2 regions of the Alteromonas sp. MmMcT2-2 genome follow, and region 2 is predicted to be linked to the other one. Evidence: riboswitches for the same ligand, from Rfam matches in the RefSeq annotation. Region 2 holds a riboswitch; the other holds the start of a gene.
The links. A riboswitch is a leader RNA that binds a small molecule or an ion and turns the genes downstream of it on or off. The one in region 2 is predicted to bind thiamine pyrophosphate.
Positions count from the first base shown of each region.

Region 1: linked by a shared signal. The riboswitch ahead of thiC (phosphomethylpyrimidine synthase ThiC) and the one ahead of MHM99_RS06095 (TonB-dependent receptor) in region 2 are both predicted to bind thiamine pyrophosphate.

Region 1 is NZ_JAKRFA010000009.1:17,048-26,278, forward strand. Features, by position in the region: gene MHM99_RS07600 (threonine/serine exporter family protein) at 1-394, opposite strand, end outside; gene thiH (2-iminoacetate synthase ThiH) at 624-1,757, opposite strand; gene MHM99_RS07610 (thiazole synthase) at 1,754-2,524, opposite strand; gene thiS (sulfur carrier protein ThiS) at 2,526-2,735, opposite strand; gene MHM99_RS07620 (HesA/MoeB/ThiF family protein) at 2,732-3,526, opposite strand; gene thiE (thiamine phosphate synthase) at 3,519-5,120, opposite strand; gene thiC (phosphomethylpyrimidine synthase ThiC) at 5,117-7,027, opposite strand; TPP riboswitch at 7,302-7,413, opposite strand; gene MHM99_RS07635 (heme biosynthesis HemY N-terminal domain-containing protein) at 7,525-8,700, opposite strand; gene MHM99_RS07640 (uroporphyrinogen-III C-methyltransferase) at 8,697-9,231, opposite strand, start outside.
Region 2 is NZ_JAKRFA010000007.1:22,814-32,044, reverse strand. Features, by position in the region: gene MHM99_RS06110 (tetratricopeptide repeat protein) at 1-147, shown strand, start outside; gene MHM99_RS06105 (GNAT family N-acetyltransferase) at 336-2,597, opposite strand; gene MHM99_RS06100 (hotdog domain-containing protein) at 2,657-3,082, shown strand; TPP riboswitch at 3,214-3,317, shown strand; gene MHM99_RS06095 (TonB-dependent receptor) at 3,373-5,463, shown strand; gene MHM99_RS06090 (hypothetical protein) at 5,481-5,744, shown strand; gene pnuC (nicotinamide riboside transporter PnuC) at 5,744-6,388, shown strand; gene MHM99_RS06080 (phosphotransferase) at 6,354-7,196, shown strand; tRNA gene MHM99_RS06075 (tRNA-Trp) at 7,408-7,484, shown strand; gene MHM99_RS06070 (alanine acetyltransferase) at 7,792-8,520, shown strand; gene rimI (ribosomal protein S18-alanine N-acetyltransferase) at 8,529-9,026, shown strand.

The sequences.
Region 1 (9,231 bases), on a different contig from region 2:
CGCCGGTGGCCATAGCAAAGGCAACGCCTGTCACCCATTTACCATAAGGGCTGCCCATGGCATCTATTTCATTTAAGCGCTTGTCAGCTTCACTTAAGGTTAATTTGCCCGACAGCAGTTCGCTGGCCAGTTCATCGGTGAGCGACAACGCGTTCATGTCTAGCTCGCCTGGAAGCAAACGCGCAGCGTGGTTATATTCGTCTTCGTGACGGTCACTCCAGATAACAAAAGTCAGTGAAGTTGGCGTTGAAATAAATGAAGCGTGTACGCCTAAATACTTAGCGACTTCACCTAGGTAAGCTTCAAGTCGGAACGCAGGGGTACCGTACTTGTGCAGCATTTTGCCTAGCTTCACTATAAATCTACGAATTTGAATAAATTCAACGGTATCCAACGCACTGCCCTTTAGTTTTGATAAATCTAATATGAGATAAATGAGACAAAAAAGCCAGACGCATAGGTAAAGTGTCTGGCTAAAATTTGGGCGGATTGTACGGAGGGTTTTGCACGAAAGCAAAACAAATTTTCTCTTATTTTCCCTTACAAAAACTAATCGATTAATCCATTAAAAGTACGCTCTTTTAGCGCGAGTTTTCAAACGAAAAATACAGATATTCTTGCGCTTAAACACGTTCTGTAAACGGCATCCAGTCTTTCCATACGGGTTCCAGTCCTTTCATTGAAAGTGCGCTCACGACATCTGATACAGATCGGTTATCGTCAATATCGAATTGATTTAGTGCCTTCGATGGGGCGCTGTAACCGCCAGGCTGTGTTTGCGAGGCAGCACTCATAGAGGTTATGCCAAGCGGCATTACGCCATCCCGAAATATCGCCGACTCTCGGGTAGACAGCGAGAGTTCTGCTTGTGGGTTAAAAATGCGGTGTGCGCATATTAGCTGCAGCAGATCTCGCTCGTTAGGGAGTTTACTGTTGGTTTGGGCATTGCCCCCGGTGCTGTTACCTTCACAGCTACGAAGACGCGGAAAAGCAATAGATACACGGCTTTGCCAGTAGTGTTGCTGTATTAACTTGCCGTGAAGGGCGGTCATGGCGCTATCAACCCGCCAGTCGCCTAAACCAAGTAGTGCGCCAATGCCTATTTTATCAATGCCGGCTTTTCCTATGCGATCGGAGGCTTCTAAGCGCCATAAGAAGTCCTGTTTTTTTCCTCGAGTGTGGTAATTAGCGTAATGCTGGGGTGAGTAGGTTTCTTGATACACTAACACTGCGTCTAAGCCCAGGTGCTTCAAGGTTTCATATTGCTCGCGCTTTAAAGGTTGTACCTCCATCATAAGATAGCTCACCTTTTCGCGAATGGCGCTTAGTGTTTGCTCAAAATATTCCTTCCCCACTTTGGTTTCATGTTCGCCAGTAACCAGTAACACCTGTGAAAAGCCTAAATCTTTAATAGCTTCAATTTCGGTCAACACTTCGCTTATAGACAGGGTTTTGCGCTTTATTTTGTTGCTCATGGTAAAGCCGCAATAGGTACATTCGTTGGCACACAAGTTTGATAAATACAAAGGTACAAACAGCTGCATGGTATTGCCAAAGCGATGGCGAGTCATTGCTTTAGCGCGATAGGCCATGGCTTCTAAGTACATAGCGCCAGCGGGAGAAATCAGCGCCATGAAGTCGTCTAAAGAAAGTGTATTTTTACCTAGCGCTCGTTCTACGTCGCCCGCTGTTTTGCTGTTTATCGACATAGCCACATGCGACAAGTCTTGCTGCATTAATGCCTGCGCTACCTTCATACCGCCGGCTCCAAAAAGGCGGTAAGCGGGCTAGAGGCTTGGGCAAAACTGCTGGTAGCACCAAGTCCAGCTTCAAAGGCTTTTCGCCCCGTTTCTACGGCGCTTGCGAAAGCTGCTGCCATAGCAACTGGGTCTTTAGCAGTGGCGATGGCCGTATTCACCAGTACCGCATCTACTCCCAGCTCCATGGCCGCCATAGCTTCGCTTGGCTTACCAATGCCTGCATCTACAATGACGGGTATCGACGCTTGCTCAACAATAATTTGCAAAAAGGGTTTGGTTTGTAAGCCCTGATTACTGCCAATAGGCGCGCCCAATGGCATAACGGCAGCGCAGCCTACCTCTTCTAAGCGTTTACATAAAACGGGGTCTGCTCCGCAGTAAGGCAAAACGTGAAACCCTTTTTTAACCAGTGCCTCTGCGGCAAGCAGGGTTTCGATGGGGTCGGGCAACAAGTAGCGTTGGTCTGGATGAATTTCCAGCTTCACCCAAGGGCTACCTAATGCTTCGTATGCAAGTTCAGCGGCGAATATGGCTTCTTTTGCGCTCTTCGCTCCCGACGTATTCGGCAAAAGAGTAACGCCCAATGCTTTTAATGCTGAAAGCGTTTCATCTTGTGAGCTATGGCTGGCGACACGCTTCATTGCCAAGGTCACCATGCTGCTCTTGGCTGCCTGTACTGCGCTTTTCATGGTATCTGGGTTACTAAATTTGCCGGTGCCAGTTAACAGGCGGGAAGGGAAGGTGTGATTTGCGAGTGTTAGCATTTTAGCCTCCTGCCACTAGGGTAAATATATCCACGGAATCGTTGTTACTTAAATACGTCGTCGGCCATTCTTGCTTGCTGACAATAGCCGCGTTTTTGGCAATGGCAGTGCCTTCGTCTTTCAATTGTTTAAGGGCAATTAATTCACTAAGTGATATAGGAGAAATCACGCTCATTGGTTGATTGTTCACGTTAATGTTAATTTGGGTCATTGGCATACCTCACAAGAAGAAGAGGGGGGAAGCTTGAAACTTTGCAGCGTACCTTGGCCTGCATGGGCGTTTACGTAATGGCCCCATTTAATATCGGCATCGAAGCCTCTTGCCAGAAATAACAAGGCTTGGGTAGCTTGGTGGCACGCTGCCATGCCTACTACTGGGCCCAGTACGCCTTTGCTAACGCAATCCTCGCGTACGGCAACATTATTCACTAAACACTCGTAGCAACCGCAGGTGGCTGAGTTTTGAGGCAAGTTTAGCGCTTGCCAGGTAAGCCCACTGGCTGCGGCAATAAAAAGCGGAATAGAGGCGCGAAACGAGGCCAGGTTTATCTGTCTTCGTACCGTCACGTTGTCGGTACAATCCAGTACGCAGGTGGCTGATGCAATTAACGTTGGTAAGTTGTTACTATCAGCAAATAAGCTTTTAAACTGTATGTTTAAATGCGAGTTCACTTTACGCAGTTCATTGTAAAGCGACTTGGCTTTAAGCTCGCCCAGGTGCATTTCGTTGTAGCTTATCTGGCGCTGCAAATTACTAATGTCGACGGTGTCACCATCTATAAGTGTAATACTGCCCACGCCTGCGCCTGCTAAATAGCGGGCGGTTAAGCTGCCTAATCCACCTAAGCCAACGATAACAGCGTGAGCATTCGCCAAATTAAGCTGTCCGTCGTGATCAATGCAATCGAGTAAGAGTTGTCTGCTGTAGCGACGTATATCCTGATGCGCTAACTGCTGGCCCACTGAGTGACTAAGTGAATGAGTAGCTGAATGACTAAGCAAATCCAGCCTCCTGAACCAATGCTTGGTAGGCTTTCAGTGGGTGTGCTGCTTGAGTGATTGCACTTACCACAGCAATGCCGTTAACGCCGGTTTTAGCTACATCGCCTATGCGCGACAAGTTAATACCGCCAATAGCAACGGTGGGAATGCCATCGCAAAGCTGCACATATTTTTCTAATCGTGCTACACCTTGGGGCTTTGAAGGCATGTCTTTGGTATTGGTGGGGAAAATATGACCAAGGGCAATGTAAGACGGGTTTAAAGCGCGAACACGCTGAATTTCAGCGAAGCCGTGTGTTGATATTCCAAGCCGTAAACCCGCACTACGGATGGCGTTTAGGTCTGCGGTGTCGATGTCCTCTTGTCCCAAATGAACACCGTAAGCTCCGAGTTCTATGGCCAGCTCCCAATAGTCATTAATGAATAATTGGCAGTTGGTGTGTTTCACCAATTCTATTGCCTCTTTTATTTGCTGACGAATGTCTTCTTGGGAGCCTTGTTTAACCCGAAGCTGCATAATTTTTACGCCCGTTGGCCAGAGGCGGGCTATCCATTGCACACTATCCACTACAGGGTAGATGCCTAAATGAGTATGAGTAAGTGCAGGAAAGTGGGCTTCTTTACAAGACGAGGCTTCAAGAAGGGTATCCTCATCCCGTTTTTTTTCATTAGCAGTGGCGCCACGTTGGTGAAAGGTCACCAGCGGAAAGCTCTCTGGTTTTGCGGGAAAACCGTTGGTTCGTGCAAAGTAGGCGGTAAATTCGCTACTTATAGCATTTACGTTAGCCGCTGAGCATTGCTTCGGAAGTGTATGGCTACGAACTTCGCTGACGTAAGCATTAGCAAGCGTAAGTGCATCTTCAATGCAGTAGTCGTGCACAATGAATGCCGCTAATGCGCTGGCTAACATACAGCCTGTGCCGCGAAGGTTGCCGTTAGCGTATTTCGGCTGGCTAAAACGAAGAGTGTGAGAGGCACAAACAAAAATATCGCTCACGTTTTTTTGCCAGTGGGCGTGACCACCCTTAACGTAAACGCTCCTTGCGCCTTTACTCCTTAGCCGATTGATTGCAGTTAGCAAGCTCGCTTCATCAACAACTGGTAAATGAGTGAGCCACGCAAGCTCATCGATATTTGGCGTAACGATATCTACCGTATTCAACAGTTCGTCAACTACGCTTTCGCTTAACTCACTCAGCACCCCACCTGACGAGGTTGACAGTACAGGGTCCCATACAACGAAGGGGCGAGGGTTAGACGTTTTTTGAATACGTGCACACAACAACAGCGCTTGCTCATCATTAGCAATAGCGCCAATTTTAATAGCGCGTGGCGGGGTATCTTCAAACAGCACCTGCCACTGCTGATTTAATGCCGACGCGTACATGCTTTCCTTACTAAACATGATTGAGTTGGACTGCACGGTAAGCTGTGTAGTGAGCACACAGGCATGGATGTTCAGATCGGCCAATGTAATGGCGTCGCGGGTAACACCCGCACCACCGCTACAGTCAACGCCTCCCACACACCACACTACAGGAAGTGCAGTGGTGAGGTTGTTGGATGCAGGACTTATGGACGCTTTCGCCATCATGGTAGCTCTACCTTGCTATCTGCAGTGTGATAAAGCTCTGCGCCAGACTGATTGAATGCCTGGGCCATGTCTTTCATACCTTTTTCTTTCTCAAACTCTTGCTGCTCTGCTTGTTTAGCCACATCGCGCACTTCCTGAGAAATTTTCATGCTGCAAAATTTAGGGCCGCACATAGAGCAGAAATGCGCAACTTTGCCAGACGCCTGCGGCAAGGTTTCATCGTGATAAGCGCGCGCGGTATGCGGGTCGAGAGCTAAATTGAACTGGTCTTCCCACCTGAATTCAAAGCGTGCTTTCGACATGGCGTTGTCGCGAATTTGTGCACCTGGGTGTCCTTTTGCCAAGTCGGCAGCGTGGGCTGCAATTTTGTAGGTGATCAGCCCCTGTTTAACGTCTTCTTTGTTAGGTAGGCCCAAATGCTCTTTAGGTGTTACATAGCACAGCATTGCGCAGCCATACCAACCAATCATGGCGGCACCTATACCTGAAGTGAAGTGATCGTAGCCAGGAGCGATATCGGTGGTGAGGGGGCCAAGGGTATAAAACGGCGCTTCGTGGCAGTGCTTAAGCTGCTCTTCCATGTTCGCTTTAATCATATGCATTGGCACATGTCCCGGGCCCTCAATCATTACCTGAACATCGTACTCCCATGCAATTTTCGTCAGCTCACCAAGGGTACGTAATTCAGAGAACTGCGCGTCGTCGTTAGCGTCAGCTACGCTACCAGGGCGCAGGCCATCACCTAGCGACAGCGCCACATCGTACTTAGCGCAAATTTCGCAAATATCGTGAAAGTGCTCATACAGAAAGCTTTGCTGGTGATGGCTTAAGCACCACTTTGCCATTATCGAGCCGCCGCGCGATACAATGCCGGTTACCCGCTTTGCGGTAAGGTGTACGTACTCAAGCAGCACGCCAGCGTGAATGGTGAAGTAGTCTACGCCTTGTTCGGCTTGCTCAATTAGGGTGTCTTTAAACATCTCCCACGTTAAGTCTTCGGCTACACCGTTTACTTTTTCTAGCGCTTGATAGATGGGGACGGTGCCAAGAGGAACAGGACTGTTTCGCAGCAGCCACTCTCGTGTTTCGTGAATATTTCTGCCGGTAGATAAATCCATGATGGTATCGGCGCCCCAGCGCGTTGACCACACCAGCTTTTCTACCTCTTCTTCAATGGACGAGGTGACTGCTGAATTTCCAATGTTTGCGTTAATCTTTACTAGAAAGTTACGCCCTATAATCATTGGTTCCAACTCGGGGTGATTGATGTTGCATGGAATAATGGCGCGGCCTGCGGCCACTTCCTGGCGTACAAATTCAGGCGTGATGGTATCGGGTAAATTCGCACCAAAGTGTTCGCCTTTGTGCTGCTGCGTCAGTTCGGCATCTTTAATGGCTTGGCGACCCATATTCTCGCGAATGGCAATGTATTCCATTTCAGGGGTAATAATGCCCTGTCTTGCGTAGTGAAGCTGGGTAACATTTTTGCCTGCTTTTGCTTTTAGTGGTTTGCGGCTGCGAATAAAGCGGAAGTCTTCGGTAAATATGTCGTTTTCACGCTCTTTTGCAAAGCTTGACGAAACGCCCTCTAATTCAAAGGTATCGCTACGCTCTTCAATCCACGTTTGGCGAAGTGGGCTTAAACCTTTGTGTACATCTATGTTTTCTAGCGGGTCGCCATAAGGGCCAGAGGTGTCGTACACAGGAATGGGCGGGTTAGGCTCTAAAATAGGGTTGTCTTCGGTTCCACCCACTAAACTGTCGTGTTGGTGAATAAGGCGCATGGCCACACGAATATCGTCACGGCTGCCACACTCGTAGTGGCGTGTTGAATTTGGGTAAGCTTCGCCCGCAAGTTCATTAATGAATTGTTGTGCTTGTTGGCGCTGTTCGCGTCTGTTCGACATAGCATTTTACCTTTTAAGTTTAGGTTCTAAAAATGCTTGTCAGGAGTGAAGGAGAATACAAAGTGTAAGTGTTGAAGGGGATAACCCCGTTACTTTAGCGAGATTGTTGGTAAAGGTTTTGGTGATTACAGCCCTTTACTCCGTTGATGTTGACTTGGGGATAAACTTGAACAGTTTACCTTGAGTGACGAGCAGCACCGTCATGGGTGTGTCTGTATCATCAACAGCAAAACAACTTCGCTTCACAACGCTAAACCACGGTTTAACCTTGTGCACATTGTATTTTCTTGTTCCCTTCGCAGGTATTAGCCTGATCAGGTTCTACGGATCCCACTTTCGCGGTCTCAGCTTACTGGGTTAACAGTGAAGCACTCCGACAAGTTGTTTAAGTCAATTCGGGTTGTGGTTGAAACAACCCGAATTGAGAATTCCTTTTTACTATATCTTCAATTTTACGGGTAATACAAGTACTACCAGAAAGCTAAATGAATATTCATCTAGCTGGCTAGCTGCTGACCTTCCTTGTAAAGCTGAAGCGCAGTGGCTGTGTCGTGCTTGCGTTCGCTAATTGCAGACAGCAGCAATAAGTCTTCTTTGCGCGACTTCATTTTGGTGGCTTTAAGCAGGGCTTTTTCCGCCAACACATCATCGCCTGAGTTAAATGCAACTTGACCTAGCGTGGAGTATAGCGACACGTTTTCTTCGTCTTGCTTTATCCAGCTTTCAAGCAGTCGTAGTGATGGCGATGCATCAGGAATATTAAGCTGCGTGAACAGCGGAAACAGGGCGCTATTCGGGCCACGTTTTTGCCATTCAACTAGCAAATTCTGTGCGTCGGCATGCATACCTTGGTCAAGTAACTGTTGAATGTAGGCCGCGCGGTAAGCATCGTCGTGACGAAGCTTACGAGGTAGGGTTTCCCAATACGATTTAAGCTCGACAGCACCTTGTTTGCTGGCAATTTCGGCAAACTTACCTTTGGCGATGCGCTGGCTCCACGCAGTGTAGTCTGCTTTGGGCAATACTTTACGCCAGCCTGACAAATTCTCTTGAAGTACTTGCCATTTACCTAGCTTGGCAAGAATTTGCGCTTTTAACTGCACAACCTGCTTGTTCTCGCGCTCTTGCTCGTCAAGTTCGTTAAGTTTCTCTAGTGCCGCATCGTATTTTTCTTCAGCCATATCAATACGCGCGTGCATGACCGTTGCGGCTACTTTCGCTTTTGGAAAGTCAGTTGCCTGAACGAGGAAATAACGGGCTTTGGCTAAATCGTTATTGGCAAAAGCAATTTGCGCTGACGCCAAATAGTTAACGCCTTCGAAATCGCCGTTGGTGGTTTTGCTTAGCGCCTTTTGAGCCGTATCAAAATCACCTGCAGCCATTGCGTGTAAGCCGTCGTAGAACGCACGCTTACGTTTGCGCTCACCTAAGGTGCCGAACCATTTATGTGAACCTGTGATCAGGCTTAACGCCCACAATACCAGTCGGGATAGTACGTACCAGGCAATGACGGCACCAATCACTAAAATACAAAAGCTAATCACCGTCATTTCAACAGCGGTGTTACCCAGTGATATGAGTACGTAGCCCTTATCGCCTAACAACATCGGGCCAACAATGAGTGCAACAACAAATGCGGCTAATACCGCAAGGGCAATAGCTAACCATTTCATAGTGCACTTGCTCCTTGTCCGAACACTTGCTTAACGCGGCTATCCAGTAGACGCTCTAGTGGTTTTTGTGACGCTAGCTCTGTAGGTATTGGGCGCGATACGTCGGTAGCAATGAGGTTTTGTAGTGCATCTACAAAACCCGATACCTGGCTTTTCTCTGTGTCGAACTTTTCAATAATTAACGTTTGAGCGTATTGAAGCGACTGGCTATAAAGCCCTGCATCGCCCTGAAGCGCGGCGGTTTGCGCGTGCATAAGCTGCAGACGAAGCTGCTCTTTTGCTAGGAACTGGGCTTCTAGTGAAAGCACTGGTTCAACCGGGCCTTCAATGGTTTTTATGGTAAGAAAATCGTTCACCAGTGAACGCCACACCTTTGCAAGGTTCTCCTGCCAGTCGTCAGCTGACTCCGATAAGGTCGTGTCGTCTGCATTGGCGTCTTCTGGTTTTTCGAAGGTATCAAGTGGCAGTTTATCAATTTGAGCAATCATACCCGTAAGCGCGAGGGCGACGGAACTTTGTGATACAGGGTTA
Region 2 (9,231 bases):
ATGGAAGCGAACTTCTACGCAGGTAACTTTAAGTCTGCTTACAAACATGTACTAGAAGCTAAGAAAGATCGCTCACTACGCCGCAACGCTGCAGCGTGGGAACCTTATATCAAGGAAAAAGCGAAAAACCGTGGTATTAGTATTTAATATGCGGTTCTAGCTACAAAGCCTCCTTCGGGAGGCTTTTTTTTGCCTGCATATCTGCAAAAGTTAATCTTAATGGGGCCAAGGCGTAGCAAATTAAAAAGCAACATTGCTAAGTACTTCGTATAGAGCTGAGACTTAATGACTTTTAAGCAATTCTATTCGCTGTATTCCCTGTATACATATCAGTGTTAGTCAAAAGCTGGTCGTAGGGCGTTTCTAATCCACATAGTCGCTTCTTTCAGGCCGCTTACTTTGTGACCTTCATTTGTCAGCGTATTGCAGATGAATTTGACATCCATATCAGCATGACTTAATACCTCTTTTAAAAAGTACTGCGCATTAATAATTTCAACCATAGTTTTTAAAGTTGATAGTGGTGTACAGCTCTGTTTATCTATTTGGCTGTTATCGCATCTCGGCTGGTTAGTTATTTCGTGGCCCGCTATTTTTCTCAGTATTGGCCACACATCCTCTAAGGTTCGTGTTCCTTGTGTAAAGTGCAATAGCTTGATTTCGTAGGTAGTGAGAACGCTGTCAGGATACGTCTCAAGAGAAGTCTTGAGCTTGAAGCTGTTGTTCAGCGCTACTAACTCAGACTCTAATTGTTTTGCTTTTTTGGTGTGCGGTAGTACTGCCAAAGCGCTGGTTTCACCACTGGCTTTATTCGGCTTACGCCCATAATCAACAATTTCAAAACCATTTCGTGTCCAAAAGTTGTCTAGCCTTTGTGTGGTTCCATAGGAAGTACAGATTGCATCAACACTTAGCTTTTGGGCTTCCTTGTTTACTTTTTTCAGTAAAAGACTACCAATGCCTTTGTCTTGTATCTTGGTATTCACAGCAATTCGGTTAATTCTCCAGTATTTGAAGGTAGCGACTTTCGCTTCAGCAGATAGCAGAGTGAGTCGTTGTGCCCCCAGATGTCCTTTAGGACGGCGCTTTCCTGAGGCGATCCCAAATGCCGTATCCCGCAGATATTCACCGCCTTCTATATTTATAATGGCTGCTGCAATAACATAGCCACTCAGTTTTAGTATTGCGACAAGCACATCCGGGCTGTCCATTAATCGCATGAAATCATCTGGAGTGGTTTGATAATGTGCAAGTGCAAGTAGTGACATTATCTGCTGAAGTTCGAGTTCTTCGAGACTTGCAAACGTGCTGATGAAAAAATCGTATTTCTCTGTCGTTTTATCGTTACTTATCGCTTCGATTTGTCCTTGTGTAAGACACGATTTATCATCTTCAAATAAGCACACGTTATTAAAAAAAGCTTCAACGGGATCATGTTCGAACCATCGTAACGGCGTTGATAGTCTTAAATGGATAGCTGATGGCGGTAAACTAGGGATGAGTTTGTGAATAAAACCACTGCCTGAACCTTCATAACCCAAAAGCGTAGTACTAAGCACCCACTGCTTGTGGTTGGCTATGATCCGGTATACATCCGGGAGGGGGATTGAAGCCGCTTCATCAACAATTACAACGTCGTACTTTTCATCTTCTGTGGTATATAACAAGGCACTGTCAGGGGGCACCCATTTTACACTGCCAAACGTCGCTGCCTCATTCTTATCACCAAGGATTAGTTGGGTTTGAATGTTAGCGGTGGATGGTTGTTGTGTTCTGACACCTGCTATTTCGTACTGGTGAATACGTGAAAGCACGTTCTTCACATTATCAAAGCGTTCACTGGTTAATAGTACATTTTTACCCTGTCTGATTAGGCTTTCAATGAATATACCTAATAATGATGACTTGCCTCTGCCTCTTGGGGCGGTAATCAGCGCGTTTAGTTTATTAAGTGAGTGTGCTTGATATAAACGACTGTATGCCTGCTCTTGCTCTTCTGATTTAAATAGTGAGCCTCTATAGACGTTTGACGTTACGCCTTGGCTAATGCGGTACATAGCCGTATCTGGAAGTGTGGTTTTTTCTTCAGTGTGAAATGCCACGTAGTCGTTGTTGCGCAGGTGCTTTATAAAACGTTCGAGGTATCGACTCTGTGTAAGCGTAAACCCCTCCGACAGGAACGAGACCGAAATATTGTTAACCCATTCACTCAATGCAGGGCAAATAAGTATTAAACAACCACTGCGTTTAACGATACCCGCCACTGCCATCACGTCGCCAGGTTTGAACGAATCGCGACAGTCCAATGTGGCAATGTCACATTCGCTCCCCAGTACTTGTTTACGGTTCTTTCCCTTGAGTGTATCGCCTGTGAAATTCGCAACGCTTATAGATGAAACTTCATCTACAAAGGCTTGAACGTTACGTATGGCAGCTTCACAAAAATCGTCATTGCCAGATACAACAAGCATTCTCCGGTGAAGTGGGTAAGTCACGTTTGATAGGTGTGAAGCGTGAGAGCTTTTTTTGCAGCCATTTTCGCCGCTATTTTCAAAGTAGGGGGCTAAAAGCCATTCGCGTAATTGAGTTAGCGCCATGAATCAGTTTTTTCGGTATAATCTAACGCTATAGTAGCGATTTATTATGAGGAATTCGAATGCGCTTTCTTTCTCGGCGTCTAGTTATGCCAAACGACCTTAATTACGCCAATTCTTTGTTCGGTGGCCGCGCGTTAGAATGGATAGACGAAGAAGCTGCAATTTGGGCTATTTGTCAGTTAGAAACTAATTGCTTGGTAACTAAGCATATTGGTGAAATTAGTTTTGAATCACCGGCTATGCAGGGTGATATCGTAGAGTTTGGTCTAGAAACTAAAGCTGTGGGCCGCACATCTATTACCGTAAGCTGCTTGGTACGCAACAAAGCAACCAAGAAAACCATCTGTTTTGCAGACGATATCGTTTTTGTAAAAGTCGACCCTGATACGCGTCAACCGACGGCACACGGCAAAACCTTGGAAGTTTTAAAAGCACAAACTGACGATGAAGTACGTCGCCTAAATATCAATATTGACGCTGAATAGCCGCAAGCTTTCAACGCCTTATATCATATATAAAAACCTTACGTGAGCTTAACGTCTTATCTGCTTGACGGCGTGTATCGAACTGGTAGACTCCGTCGCAGATGTTGAGTTTGCTAGTTTAAGCAGCGTAACACTATACCAAGGGGTGTCCGTTTTCGGTCTGAGATCCACATTCGTGGGAACCCTTAAACCTGATCCGGATAATACCGGCGTAGGGATGGTTCACAATATAGCCTTATCACCTGCCGTTAGACCCGGATCTTTTTTCTTAAATAAGAATAAGAGATCCCATGTATAAAACACTTTTCACACTTTCACTGCTTGCTAGTTCCGTTGCGGCCTATGCGCAACAAGCCAATGTAAGTAACACTTCAGATAGCACGCCATCAGATATTGAGCGAGTCGTCGTATCTGGTGATTTTCGTCAAACTACACTCGACCAGTTAAGTGCTAGCGCGACCATTTTAGATCAAGAGCGTCTTCGCAGTAGACAGCCGAGCCATATCGACAGTGTGCTAAACAGTATTCCAAACGTAAACTTTGCAGCTGGTGCGTCTCGCGGCCGCTTCGTGCAAATTCGCGGTATCGGAGAGCGCAGTCAGTTCGCCGAGCCTATCAATCCTTCGGTAAGCTTTATCGTCGATGAATTTGATTTTTCAGGCCTTGCTGCGGCAGGTCTTATTTTTGATACTAAACAACTAGAGGTATATCGCGGACCTCAGGCTACCTTATACGGCACAGGTGCATTGGCCGGTGCGGTTAAACTTTCCAGTAATGACGTGGGTAGCGACGCCCCAGACTACGTTGAAGCCCGCATTGGGAACAAAGAGAGTTACCGTATTGAAGGCGCCACTGGTGATGATATCAACACGGATTGGGGCTATCGTGTTGCGCTGGTTCATAATCGCAGTGATGGCTTTGTAGAGAATACGTTCTTAAATAGAAGCGATACCGCGAAGATCGATGAAACCGCACTGCGCTTTGCCCTTGAAGGCAGCGTAGATGAGCGAACCACACTTGCACTTACTTATCGCTGGTACGATATCGATAACGGTTACGATGTATTCTCGCTAGACAATGACAACAAAACGCTGTCTGATGAACCAGGATTTGACGAACACCAAACCCACGCTGTTAGCGCGCGCTCTACAACCAATACAGCAGCGGGCGACCTTATTCTAATTGCTACTCATGCTTCTCACAATATTGCTTATGGCTATGATGAAGACTGGACATTTACAGGGTTTCACCCGTGGGGTTATACGTCTTTTGACGCCTATTATCGCGATGTAGAAACACAGACCGGAGAGATGCGTTTCGTGTCGTCTGACAGTGCCGCACTTTTTGATGGTATGACTGACTGGACAATAGGCGTATTTTATAAAAGCACGGAAGAAAAGCTGCTGCGTCAGTACACTTATTTGGATAGTGACTTTGCCAGTGAATACACGCCTACGACGACTGCTATCTATGCTCAGACTGAAAGTCGTTTGAAAGAAAATTTAGTACTTTTAGCAGGGTTAAGAGTCGAAAACTACGATTTTGATTACGCTGATAACAACCAGCTTACTCGCGCGTTTGACACCACCATGGTCGGCGGGAAAGTCGCGCTTCAGTATACACAAGGCGATCACTTCTATTACGGCAGTATTTCACGCGGATATAAAGGGGCAGGCTTTAACCCCGACAGCCGCGTGAATGACAATCAGCGATTCTTCGACGAAGAGTATAACTGGAACTACGAAGTAGGCGTTAAGGGCCCATTACTTACGCCTGACCTAATTGCTCGTGCTGCAATTTTCTATATGGATAGAAAAGATACTCAGGTGAGTGATTTTGACGTTATCACTCGTGATGACGGTACGGCAGGGTTCGTAGATATTATTGATAATGCTGATTTAGGAACAAACAAAGGAGCCGAGCTGGAGCTTAGCTGGATTGCTAGTGATGCATGGCAGCTTGATGCAAGTGTTGGTTACCTAAGCGCTACCTTTGAAGGGTATACGCTTGCAGACGGTACTGAAGTGTCTGAGCAAAGACAGGCTCAATCACCTAAGTGGACCGCAAACCTGTATAGTGAGTACGCACTTACAGATAACATGCTTTGGCGTGTAGATGTAGATTACAAAAGCGAATACCGTTTTTCTGACGGCCATGATGTAACCTCGCCAAGTACTACGCTGGTTAATTCGGAGATTGTGGTGTTGCACGGTGATTGGCAGACATCACTGTGGGTACAAAATGCGCTTGATCGTGAGTACTACACCCGTGGATTCGGTGGTTTCAGCAACGACCCTCGCGATGAGTATGCCTTCGATGAGCCATATTACCAAATAGGTAACGGTCGTCAGTTTGGCGTTACTGTTAAGTACGCGTTTTAAAATAAAAGGAAACAGACATGCAAGTTATGGTTGAACTGTCGTTGTACCCATTGGTTAACGAATACATTCCACCTATTCAAGATTTCATTGATAGGTTAAATAGTTATAGTGATATTACAGTTTCAACAAGCTCAACCAGCACGCAGGTTACAGGTGACTATGGTGTGGTTATGAAAGTACTTGGCGAAGAAATGCAAAGGACCCATGAAGAAGTGGGGCAGGCTATTTTCGTGGCCAAGTTCTTAAACTTCGATGCCATGCAATCTAGAAAACCATCTTAATGGCTAGCTTTTTTTCTGAGTTTACCTCACAAATTGCCGCTACTTCGCTTTTAGAGTGGGTAGCGGTTGTCCTCGCTATTGCCTATGTGCTGTTAGCCGCTAAACAGAACAGCTGGTGTTGGCTGTGCGCCTTTGTGAGTACCGCAATTTACACCTGGCTATTTTGGCAGGTGACTTTGCCATTTCAGTCTGCGCTTAACTTCTTTTACATGATAATGGCGGGATACGGCTATTATCAGTGGTCGAAAGGGGCGGAAAACGGCGATGTTAAGCCAGTGCTTTATTGGCCGTTCTGGGCTCATTTGCTCATTGTGCCGAGTATGTTATTGCTCGCTTGGGTTCTGTCTGTGGTGGCAGGCTCACAGTTCAATAGTGAGTACCTACTATTAGATGCGAGCATTAATTTATTGAGTGTAGTCACAACATTTATGGTGGCGCATAAAATCCTGCAAAACTGGGTTTATTGGTTTTTCATCAATTTAGCGTCCGCCTATTTATACCTGCAAGTGGGTTATGCATTATCTGCTTGCCTGTTCTTAGGCTATGTTGGTTTTGCGGTATTTGGGTATTACCAGTGGCTAGTACAATATAAAAAACAAGGTGAACAGGTTGGATATCATCGCCACGCTGCAAAAGGCGCTTAATCTTAGCGACAGTGCGAAAATTTCGTCACACCCTGCTGGAGCGGTAAATCACGTTTACCGCGTTCAAGAGCTCGCAGATAGTCAGTTACCCTTGATTGCAAATAACCTTCAAAGTAGTGGGCAACCAAAGTCGGATCATAACCCTGTCGACTTAGCGGTGAAATGGATGGGCGATGATGACTTTAGTGGGGTTAATCGTGCGCACCAATTTGCTTTGCAGCAACAGCTTTATAGGTTGGGGGTAGCGCCGCAACCTGTATGGTTAAGTGATGATGAAACCATCTGGGTTGAGCAGTGGCTAGAGCACAGTGACAGTGCGACGCTTTCAATGCTCGAGCTGGCCAACACCCTCGCTCGTATTCATTCTTTGCCCATTACCGCTAGGCCATTAGATTTAGCATCAAGGTGGCAGCATTATATTGATGTTGCACAGCTCGATATGAGCAGTGGGCTTTATTTAAAAGCCCAATCATTGCGGAAACAAGTAATAAAAAGTGAACAAGACGATGACAACTATGTGTTATGTCATAATGACTTGCTAACTAATCACGTATTACTGAGCGCAGATAACTCACTCAAAATTATTGATTGGGAATATGCCGCCATGGGAAACCGCTACTTCGATTTAGCAAGTTGCTGCCTTATCAATAAACTTGAAATTAATGAAAGTAGAGAGCTCGTTAAGCATTACGCCAAGCTAATGAATATCGATGAGCACGACGCGATAGCGAAATTTGATCTGCACACCGAGATTGTCGCTATCACTAATGACCTGTGGTTTGCTGCGCTTAACGCCAATAAAGTCTAATTGTCATAAACTGCTCCGTATTTAAAAGTGACGCTGCATAAAAGTCGGTTTAAAAGCGGGCATTAAGACAAAACACAGGTGATGGATAAAGCCTATTTGGTGTTATTCGATTGAAAAAACAGCGCATTGCGTGTTAATTAAGCATGCAGTGCATGGTAGTGATAAAAAGGCTTTACCTTTTTAATGTCATCCGTATAATGCACATCGCGCTAGGGGTGTAGTTCGAATTGGTAGAACAGCGGTCTCCAAAACCGATGGTTGGGGGTTCGAGTCCCTCCACCCCTGCCACTTTCTCTTCTTGTGAACGTTTACGTTCAAATCCTAAATCGTTTCTTTGTTAAATTCTTCTTCAATTTTATTGGTTTTTGTTGCTAGTACTTAATTTGCTGCAGCTGTTTTATTTCCTCTTATACCAAGGGCTAGGCATTATAAATTCGCGAATAATGCTTAAGAATCAACCCTTATGAATTAACGCTTGAGCATTAAACAGCAAGTACAATCCGAGCAAAAGAACGCGATAGTTATTCAACCAAGCCTGCAACTTTAGTAAACTAAACAAATACAATGAACTATCCACGTTAGGTGTTTTTGCGCAATGTCTCTTACTTCATATCAGCAGGCGGTTTTACAGGAAATGGGGATCCCGGTTTGGATCACCAAAGACGCCTACACTGAGCTAAAGCAGGAAGACCAAGCGAAACAAAACAATACTAATGCAGTACAACGCAACGTCGGCACTGCTAGTAGTTCATCGGCACAGTTACCCTACAGCCAAAACGCTCGAACCAATAAGCCGCCTTCAACGCCAATATCTCAAGAAGAAAAGCAATCACGTCTTGCTCAGTTGCGGGCAAATGTTGGCAGTAGCGCGAAAGGTAAGGCTAAGCCTAAAGACGGCGGGGCAGCAAAACTTTCTACGCCTGGCACGTCGCAAAATGAAGAGAAAGTAGGGCAAACCGAAACAGGTGCTTCACAGTCACACAACACTTCTACGTCTTACGACAATGCAGTTGCCTCGCATGAGTCTTCAACAAAGCCTACTGGCGTAAACGGGCCGGTATCGCCAGAAGGTATCCCGTTAAGTGCCGAACAGAAAGCGAAATCACAGCAATGGCTAAAAGACTTGCAGCTAGCCTGTGTTCAGTTGGGTATACCGTCACAGTGGGCTAACACCATAATGATTGGCCGTACGCTATCGGTAAGCGAAACGGCCATTATATTGCCAGCCACACCGCTTAAACTCTCAACTGTGCAAAAACGGGAGCTGTGGGCGCAGCTTATTAGCGCAGCACGCGCATTAAACCACTCCGCTAACGGACAGTAGTCGCGTCGATGAAGTTAACAATCGTACCGCCACAAGGCTTTAACGAGCACATTGAACTTGCGCATGCTATCCATCAAGAGGCACACGTGTCGCCTTGGAAACTAAGTACCTTCGCAGACTGTTTCACGAAACCCTATTACGGGGTGTTTGCCTTTGAAAATGACAAGATTGTTGGCTATGCCATCATGCTTGAGGTCGTTGATGAAGCTACGCTGATGGATATTGCGGTAGACAGTGGCGCAAGAGGCAAGGGGGTAGGTCGCGCTTTAGTTGATTTTGTCATTGAGACATCGGTAAAAAATGCAATGCGTGAAATGTGGCTAGAAGTGCGTGAAAGTAACCATACTGCTATTGCGCTTTACGAGAGCTCGGGGTTTCAGCATATAGAAACCCGCAAAAACTATTACACCGTAAAAAGTAATGATGACGGGAATGACAAGAGTAATGGAAACAGCGCACAAAAAGAAAACGCTAAAATCATGAAGTGGACAAACCCTGCCTTCTAATATTCCCGTATAGCAAAGTTTCCACAAGGTTTGAAAAAGTTGACCATTTGGTCGATAAATTGGCGTGTTTACACGGTCAGGAAGGTTTTAATCCCTTGCTAATTCACTTATATTTGCGCCCTCAAAATTCTCCGCCTACATTCAGCTTACCAGGCGGTAGAAACTTCTCTTAACGCAGTTCGTGTAATTGGATTTTTTAAAACGC